One region of the Shewanella sp. Iso12 genome, then DNA from elsewhere that is predicted to be linked to it. Evidence: predicted binding sites of a transcription regulator. Region 1 holds the regulator's gene; each other region holds the start of a gene.

Region 1 (3,127 bases):
TCAGATGATCGATAAGTTTGATGCCCTGCAGGATAACTATGACGCCCTGGTTAATGCCATAGACGCCGCCGACACAGCGGCTATCGATGACTACCGAAAGCGCCTCAGTGGTGACTTGCAATCGCTGCAGGGCAATAGCGCTTACGTCAGTGCCGGTATCAATATGGCTTTGGTCATGCCCTCGGATGGTTTTAATTATGCCTTTGTATTCAAGAGTTATCTCGATGCCTTGGGAATAGCCGAAATCGCCGCCGCGGATATTGATGCCCTGGATAATCTGGACCCCAATAATCCGCCGGAAATCCAAGATTTGACCTCCCAAGGGCGAGTGGTGGCCGGGGCGGTTTCCGAGCTCGGGGTGGCCGTGAGCTATCCGCTATCTATCGTCAATATGCCGGTGACAGTGGGAGTCACCCCCAAGCTGCAACGGCTGGATAGTTTCAACTATGCCGTCAGCGCCAATAACTTCGATGCCGATGACTTCAACGATGATGATTATCGAAGCGATGACACTGGCTTTAACCTGGATATCGGTCTGGCATTCCAGCCATTGGATGGTTTGGTTATCGGTGTCAGTGGTCGCAACCTCATCAAGCGGGACTTGAGCAGCATAGAGGCCGGCGGCGTGCAGCTTACCTATCAGGTGAAACCTATGGTTACCGCAGGGGTGGCCTATGACTGGGCGGCCTTTTCACTCAGCAGCGACTTGGATCTTACCGACAACGACAAGTTTGCCGAGCTTGAGGGCAGCCGCTATTGGCGTTTGGGCGGTGAATACCGGCCTGCTGACTGGGTTGCTTTACGGCTCGGTTATCGCCAGGATCTCAATGATCACACCGCCGATCTTTATTCACTCGGGACAGGGTTCGCCATAGGCAACAGTTTCCGGCTGGATCTCACCGGCATGTTCGGCAGCGATGACGCCATAGGCGGCGTACTGCAAACCAGCTATCACTTCTAAAATTAACCGTTGATGAGCGCCAGGCTTGATTTGATGGTCAGCAACAGGGCGCTCAGCGCGCACAGCGCCAGCGTCAGGACTCGGGTCTTCTCTTTATCCACCCGGCCCACCAAGCGGCCAGCCACCAGAAAACCGAGAAATACCGAAGGCAGCAGCAACAGCGAAAGCCATAGGTGTCTCAAGGTCAAGAGGCCAAAACAGCCGAGAATAATCAAGGCTATCAATGAGCTGAAGATGAAGAAGGCCGACAGCGCTGCGCGGAACTGACTGGCATCCTTACCCGCCAGCAGCAGGGCCATCGGCGGTCCGCCTATGGCGGCCACGGTACCGAAGATCCCGGAAAATATCCCGGCGATAAACAGGCTGAGGCGGTTGATCTTGATGCTGTACTTTCTAAGGCTGAGGAATACGGCTACGGCCACAATCAGGGCTATGGTCAAGCCCAGAATAGGCTGCGGCGCCAGCAACAGCAGGGTGGCGCCAATCAGGCCGCCGGGGAGCCTCCCCAACAAGGCATATTGCAGGCCGTTGAATTCCAGGTGGCCACGCTCGCGTACCAGTGTCAGCAGGGCGATGGAAAACCCCATGGCGATAACAGGGGCAGGAACCAGTTCCGGATCGACGATATACAGCAAAGGTGTGGCTACCACGGCCAAGCCAAAGCCTATCAACGACTGGGTCAGGGCGCCGGTAAATATGATCAGGGACGCCAGTAGCAGGGTGACGGGATCTATCAGTGACAACATTCGCAAGCCCCAAAAAAGACAAGGATCGCACCGCGATCCTTGTTCAACTATAAGGTAATTCTGAGGGACAACACACTTACTCCATGTCTTCCCATTCTATGCCCATGGCATCCATCATGCGCTTGGCCTCTTCCGGGATGCTGTCGGGTTTGTCTTTGGACAAATCCCCATCGTTGGGCAGTGGCTGGCCGGTATAGGCATGCAGGAAGGCTTCGCACAGCAGTTCGCTGTTTGTGGCGTGCCGCAGGTTGTTTACCTGGCGCCGGGTGCGCTCATCGGTCAATACTTTCAGCACCTTCAACGGAATAGAGACAGTGATTTTTTTCACTTGCTCGTTCTTCTTGCCGTGTTCGGCATAAGGGCTGATGTATTCGCCATTCCATTCAGTCATTGATTCACCTGTGATCTCACTAATTCGCAGCAGATTTTAAACCCTTACAGGATACAGTCAAATGATTGCCTGCAAAATCTGTGCAATATGAACAGAAATCCATACATTTGGACGTCCAAACGTCTTGATGCCTATTGACGGCTGGATGGTCATTGGTTAGATTTAGACGTCCAGACATCTTTATGGTGTCGAACCTCAGCATTCAGGAGTCGATTATGACAGAGCGGCGATTAGCAACCACAGCGGTCCGGCAGGGCATCGAATCAGACAGCCAGCACGGGGCCGTGGTGCCACCCATCTATCTGTCGACCAACTATGCCTTTGATGGCCACACTCAGCCAAGAGCCTTTGATTACAGCCGCTCGGGTAATCCTACCCGCTCCATTCTGGGGGATGCCTTGGGGGAGCTGGAACAGGGCTGCAGTGCGGCAATCACAGCGACCGGCATGGCGGCCATTACTCTGGTGGTCAACCTGCTGGGGCCGGATGACCTCTTGTTGGTGCCCCATGACTGTTATGGCGGTAGCTATAGGCTGTTCACCAATCTGGCTGCCAAGGGCCAGTTTCGCTTGCAGGTTTTGGATCAAACCGACCCGCAAGCACTCGCCGCTGCCCTGGCGCAAAAGCCGCGCATGGTGTGGCTCGAGACGCCGTCCAATCCGCTGCTGCGGGTAGTGGATATTGCCGCTATTGCCGAGGCGGCCCACCAGCTGGGCGCATTGGTGGTGGTCGACAACACTTTTTTATCGCCGGCGCTGCAACAGCCTTTACTGTTGGGGGCCGATATAGTGGTGCACTCGACCACTAAATACATCAATGGCCACAGCGATGTGGTGGGCGGCGCCGTGATTGCCAAAGATCCTGAACTGGCAGAGCAGCTGCACTGGTGCTCCAACACGCTCGGGCTGAGCGGTGGCGCCTTCGACAGCTACCTGACCCTGCGTGGCCTGCGTACTCTGGCGCTGAGGATCCGCGAGCATCAGGCCAATGCCGAGCGCATAGTGGCGCTGCTGAGCCAGAGTCCCGTGG
Region 2 (3,127 bases), on a different contig from region 1:
GGGTATTCGCGTTTGGCACAAGTCATCTTCTCCAGGCTGCAGGAGGCGGGCGCTTTTTGATGCTACTTTTTGATTCTATTTGGCAAAAACCGGGCTAATTATCGATTCAACTTGACCCTGGTGGGCGTTTTATGGGTAAATTCTCTGCCATAATAAATGGCAATAGTGCCTCCATAATAAATAACAACAGGTTTAAAGAATCACATGACAGATCTTGAGCAGCAGGTTTTTACTCAAGTGCGTGCCATTATTGCCAACGAAGAGCAGGTGATAGGGCGCCGCGGCATCCTGATCCCGCTTAAGAAGGCCATTATTGCTGATGGCGATATTCGCAATGTGATCGATATTGTCGCGACCGATCCCGCTCTGGCAGCTCATCTGCTGTGGCGCAGCAATAATGCGCTCTCTCCTTCCGTTCAGCCAAACCGCAGCCTCAAGGATGCATTGGTGCGTCTGGGACAGGTCAATATCTACCGTTATGCCTTTAGCTTTTATCTCAAAGAGCGGCTCGATGAACTGCCGCAGCCATACCGTAAACTGGTACTTGGCTATTGGCGCCTGACTGAGTCTGTGGCGACCGAGTCGGTGGACAGCTTGCATCAGATGCAAGGGGTACAGATAGACGCGGATGAAGTGCAGACTCTGGCACTGTTCAGCGTCTTTGGTCAGATTATTGCCCTGACGGCGTTTGCCTATCTCAACGCCGAAGCCGAGCAGTGCTTCCCGCTGGGCATTATCAAGACCCTGATAGAGACCCAGCAGCAGACGCTGACGGTGGAAGCTTTTGAATCTCTGGGGTTGGATGATGAGCTGCAAAGCGAGTTTATGGTCGCCCATAACCTGAGACAGACCCGGGATCCCAATTCACCCGGACTGGTACTGAGAAGGGTATTGTCCCAGCGCGGTCTGTTGCTGAATCCTCTCTAGATGCTTTGTGACTGCCGCCGACTTTCAGGCGCGGTGGCAGCCGCTCAGTCAGTGTCTGTCTTGACGCTGTAATCCCTCTTTGGCAATCAATTCCAGCAGCCTTTGCAGCTGCACTCTATTGCTGCTGTCGCGGCGGTAGGCACCGAACAGCGGCCGTTTCAGGCCTTCCTGCCCCAGTTTCACCGAGGTCAGGCTCAAGCCCTGGGCTTCGGTCAGTGACCAGTTGGGCAAGGCCGCAACCCCTTCTTTACAGGCGATGCGTTGCAGCAACACATTGGTGAGATCACAGCGTTTTTGTGGGCCGGGCACCACTCCGGCCGGCTCGAGGAAGTGACGGAAAATATCCAGCCTTTCCAGCGGTACTGGATAACTGATAATAGGTTCCCTGGCCAGTTGTTGCGGCAAAATATAGCTGTTGCCTGCCAGAGGGTGATCTTTGGCCATCACCAGTCTCACTTCAAAATCAAACAGATGCTGATAGGCAAGGGCATGGCCGGGCACAGGATCTGAGGTCAGCACTATATCCAGCTCACCGGTTTCCAGCGCATTGAGAGAGTCGAACAGATGGCGGCTGGAGAGATCCAGATTGGCATCCGGATAAGACTGATGAAAGGCTTCCATTACAGGCATCAGCCAGCGAAAACAGCTGTGACACTCAATACCCACCTTCAAGGGACCGCTGCTTCCAGATAGACCGCGTTTGAGCACAAATTCGGTTTCCTGTACCCGGGGCAGTATCTCTTCTGCCAGGGTCAGCAGGCGACTGCCCTCAAGCGTGAAGGTCAGAGGTTTGCTTTTGCGAACAAATACCTGGGAGTTAATCCGGGTCTCCAACTCTTTAATCTGGTGCGACAGCGCCGATTGAGTGACAAAACGTTTCTTCGCCGCGCCGGCCAGACTGCCACTTTCTTTCAGTGCTATCAGAGTACGAAGGTGTCTCAGTTCTATCATTTCCTCTCCACATGAATGCCGCTCATGTTGCCCTTGAATTCAATTCGGTTGCCTGTGCTGAGACTAGCACAATAAACTTCTAGACGTCCAGACGCCCGGTTTGATTTGTTGTGTTTCGGCGTCGCCAGTCACTTGCTGCACAGTTTATAGAGGATGGTATACATTATGCAATTAAATAGTCTTGGCTTTCCCCGTATCGGACGTCGACGTGAACTCAAGTTTGCTTTGGAGAAATATTGGCGCGGTGAGTCCAGCGTGGCCGAATTAGAGAGTGTTGCCAGGGAGCTTAGGCGTACCCACTGGCAGTGGCAGGCCGATGCCGGGGTGGCGCAGCTGCCGGTCGGTGACTTTGCTTACTATGATCAGGTGCTGACCCTGAGTGCGACTCTGGGGGTAATCCCCGAGCGTCACCGTGACGGCGGCGCTGTCAATCTCGATACCCTGTTCCGGATTGCCCGTGGCCGAGCGCCCAGCGGCAAGCATGCGCCGGCGTCTGAAATGACCAAGTACTTCAACACCAACTACCATTATCTGGTGCCTGAGCTCAGCGAAGATCAACGCTTCGATATCGCCTGGGAACAGTTGTTTGAAGAGGTGACCGAGGCTCGGGCGCTGGGCCACACTGCCAAGCCGGTACTCTTGGGGCCGGTCACTTTCCTGTATCTGTCCAAGACAGTGGGCTCAGAGTTCGACCGTTTGACACTGCTGCCGGCGCTGCTGGAATGTTATCAAGCCATTCTGGCCCGATTTGCCGCCCAGGGTGTTGAATGGGTGCAATTGGATGAACCTGCGCTGGCACTTGAGCTGGATGACAACTGGCAACAGGCCTTCAATCAGGCCTACGGCGTACTCAAGTCGGCGCCGCTCAAGCTGTTGCTGGCAACCTATTACGGCACTGTAGCCCACCATCAAAGTCTGTTGTCGGCACTGCCGGTGGCGGGTATTCACCTGGATCTGGTCACCGCGCCCGAGCAGTTGCAGGCCTTTGTCGGTGCATTGGCGCCCGAACAGGTGTTGTCGGTTGGGGTGATCAACGGCCGTAACGTCTGGGCCGCCGATCTGGATCTTGTGGCCGAGCAGTTGGCGCCACTGGCGCGGGATCTGGGAGACAGGCTCTGGCTCGCCACTTCCTGCTCCCTGTTGCATACCCCGGTGGATCTCGAGGTGGAGACCGCGCTGGCGCCCGAGCTTAAAAGCCTGCTGGCTTTCGCCAGGCAAAAACTTACCGAGTTGCAGGAGCTCAAGGCGC
Region 3 (3,127 bases), on a different contig from region 1:
TGCCGCTGGCATCTTCGGCCGAAATAGGCTTGGAACCTGAGTACATGGTCAGGTTGGAAGGCGCTAGGTCGGCACTGCCCCCTAAGAATTCCGGCAGCATTTTACCGAAGGCTTCCAGGGCATTTTGCGAGGCCTTACGGGAAGCGATATTGGCAGGATTGGCCTGTAACTGCTCTATATAGGCTTTGGCATCGGCGTCAAAGTTGGCTGGCAGTTCACCGTTGAGGCGACGCTTGAGCTCGGCGGCCAGCGCGGGGTGAGCGGCTTCATAGGCGGCGAACTTGTCGTTCCAGCTGCTTTCGGCGGCCTTACCGGCTTCCTTGGCATCCCAGGCGGCATAGATTTCAGATGGGATCACGAATGGGTCGTGCTTCCAGCCCAGGAATTCACGGGCGGCGGCGATTTCAGCATCACCCAGCGGCGCACCATGGCAATCGTGAGAACCGGACTTGTTGGGAGAACCGTAACCTATGATGGTCTTGCAGCAGATCAGCGATGGACGCGGATCGGCCTTGGCGGCTTCGATGGCAGCGTTGATAGCTTGCGGATCGTGACCGTCTACACCGGCAACCACGTGCCAGCCGTAGGCTTCAAAGCGCTTGGGGGTATCATCACTGAACCAGCCTTCAACATGACCGTCGATGGAGATACCGTTGTCGTCCCAGAAGGCGATCAGTTTGCCAAGACCCAGAGTACCGGCCAGAGAGCAGGCTTCGTGGGAGATACCTTCCATCAGACAGCCGTCACCCATGAAGACATAAGTATGGTGATCGACAATATCGTGACCGTCACGGTTAAACTGAGCCGCCAGAGTCTTTTCCGCAATCGCCATACCTACGGCATTGGTGATGCCTTGGCCCAGAGGCCCTGTGGTGGTTTCGATGCCGGGAGCATAACCATATTCAGGGTGGCCCGGAGTACGTGAGTGCAGTTGCCGGAACTGCTTGAGATCTTCAATGCCCAGATCATAACCCGCCAGATGCAGCAGTGAGTAATGCAGCATGGAACCATGGCCGTTTGACAGCACAAAGCGGTCGCGGTCAGCCCATTGAGGGTTCACAGGGTTGTGCTTGAGGTGATCCCGCCACAGGACTTCGGCGATATCTGCCATCCCCATGGGAGCACCGGGGTGGCCGGAATTGGCCTTTTGGACAGCGTCCATACTTAAAACACGGATAGCGTTAGCGAGTTCTTTACGGGAAGACATGCTCTCTCCTGCTTGATCTTAGAGGTCTTGGGCAAAATGGAGCCATATTTTCCCCTACCGGGCAGAAGGACGCAAATAAAATTCGCCCACCCACGGCGCCAAAAGCAGCCCAGGCTTTGCTTTGTGTTTACATTTGCACCTCATTTGCGAAGCCTGCCGCTCACAAAGCTGTCAACTTGCCTGTCCGCTGATCGCTTTCAACGCAAATGCCAAGGCTGAATTGCCAGAGGAAAAGTCTAGATTCAGATACAGATGAATCTGATAAATTTCAGCAAAATAGCTGAAAACAGTAAAAAAGATTTGAGTCATTTGAGCCGATTCCTGCGCCATGGCGCACAAATATTTGCGACAAGGGGTGTCATCCAAGTCGAATTCTACTAAAATGGCCGTCTAGATGTAGATGCTTCTACACGTTTGAATTCCACAGACGAGATTTTCCGAATTATGGCAAAACACTTGTTTACCTCTGAGTCGGTCTCAGAAGGACATCCAGATAAAATCGCCGATCAGATTTCTGATGCGGTACTCGACGCGATCCTGGCTCAGGATCCCAAGGCCCGTGTAGCCTGTGAAACCCTGGTCAAGACAGGTATGGTATTGGTAGCCGGTGAAGTCACCACCTCTGCCTGGGTCGATATTGAAGAACTGACCCGTAAAACCGTTCGCGAAATAGGTTATACCCACTCAGATATGGGTTTTGATGCCGACAGCTGTGCGGTACTGAACGCCATCGGTAAGCAGTCCCCCGATATCAACCAGGGTGTAGACCGTGCCGATCCCAAAGAACAGGGTGCCGGTGACCAGGGTCTGATGTTCGGTTACGCCAGCAATGAGACTGACGTGCTGATGCCGGCTCCTATCACTTATGCTCACCAGTTGGTTAAGCGCCAGTCCGAAGTACGCAAGAGCGGCGCTCTGCCTTGGCTGCGTCCCGACGCCAAGTCTCAGGTGACTTTCGCCTACGAAGACAACAAGATTGTCGGTATCGATGCCGTGGTACTTTCTACCCAGCATTGCGACAGCGTCAGTCAGGCGGATCTGGTGGAAGGCGTGATGGAAACCATCATTAAGCCGGTACTGCCTGCCCAGTGGCTGAATAAGGACACCAAGTACTTCATCAACCCAACCGGCCGTTTCGTTATCGGTGGCCCTATGGGTGACTGTGGTTTGACCGGTCGCAAGATCATCGTTGATACCTACGGCGGCATGGCCCGTCACGGTGGTGGCGCCTTCTCAGGTAAAGACCCATCCAAGGTTGACCGTAGCGCCGCTTACGCTGCCCGTTACGTTGCCAAGAACATAGTGGCTGCCGGTCTGGCGGATCGCTGTGAAATCCAGGTGTCTTACGCCATTGGTGTGGCCGAACCGACTTCCATCAGTGTGGAAACCTTCGGTACCGGCAAAGTCTCGCAAGAGCTGCTGATCCAATTGGTTCGTCAGCACTTCGATCTTCGCCCATACGGCCTGACCGAGATGCTGGATCTGGCGCGTCCCATCTATCAAGGCACCGCCGCTTACGGTCACTTCGGCCGTGATGAGTTCCCATGGGAGCAAACCAACAAGGCTGAAGCCCTGCGCGCCGACGCAGGTCTGTAATAGACTCAGCTTGCAAAAAAACCGCCTCAGGGCGGTTTTTTTATATCTGTCGAACTGACACTCAGTAGCAGTGATCGAAATGGGCCGTTTCCATACAGAGGTAACCCAACTGCTCGGCCGATAGCGGCGTGATATCCAACACTTTCATTGGAGTGAATTCGGTATCGGTCAACAGACGGATCTGCACCTGATAACTGTTGCTGCGCCCACAGTCGAAACAGACGCCCAAGGCTTGCAGCAGATAATGCGGCTTGCCATCGATTTGGGCTTCAAAGGCCTTTGCCTGTTCGCCCTGCAGCGTCAAGACAGACACCAGGTATCTGA

What was found. The regulator MetJ, encoded in region 1, represses methionine synthesis genes. The targets are predictions, from matches to a motif close to TAGACGTCTAGACGTCTA.
Region 2: metE (5-methyltetrahydropteroyltriglutamate--homocysteine S-methyltransferase) is a predicted target of MetJ. The motif match lies at 1,951-1,968, and genes of this name have one in related genera.
Region 3: metK (methionine adenosyltransferase) is a predicted target of MetJ. The motif match lies at 1,591-1,608, and genes of this name have one in related genera.

The regions. Positions count from the first base shown of each region.
Region 1 covers NZ_JAAUHW010000012.1:152,814-155,940, reverse strand. Annotated here, with positions in the region: gene HCX89_RS18120 (conjugal transfer protein TraF) at 1-961, shown strand, start outside; gene HCX89_RS18115 (sulfite exporter TauE/SafE family protein) at 964-1,707, opposite strand; gene metJ (met regulon transcriptional regulator MetJ) at 1,784-2,098, opposite strand; gene metB (cystathionine gamma-synthase) at 2,314-3,127, shown strand, end outside.
Region 2 covers NZ_JAAUHW010000014.1:87,065-90,191, reverse strand. Annotated here, with positions in the region: gene HCX89_RS19360 (GDSL-type esterase/lipase family protein) at 1-60, shown strand, start outside; gene HCX89_RS19355 (HDOD domain-containing protein) at 205-927, shown strand; gene HCX89_RS19350 (LysR family transcriptional regulator) at 976-1,878, opposite strand; gene metE (5-methyltetrahydropteroyltriglutamate--homocysteine S-methyltransferase) at 2,044-3,127, shown strand, end outside.
Region 3 covers NZ_JAAUHW010000011.1:80,733-83,859, reverse strand. Annotated here, with positions in the region: gene tkt (transketolase) at 1-1,207, opposite strand, end outside; gene metK (methionine adenosyltransferase) at 1,652-2,803, shown strand; gene HCX89_RS16965 (hypothetical protein) at 2,865-3,127, opposite strand, start outside.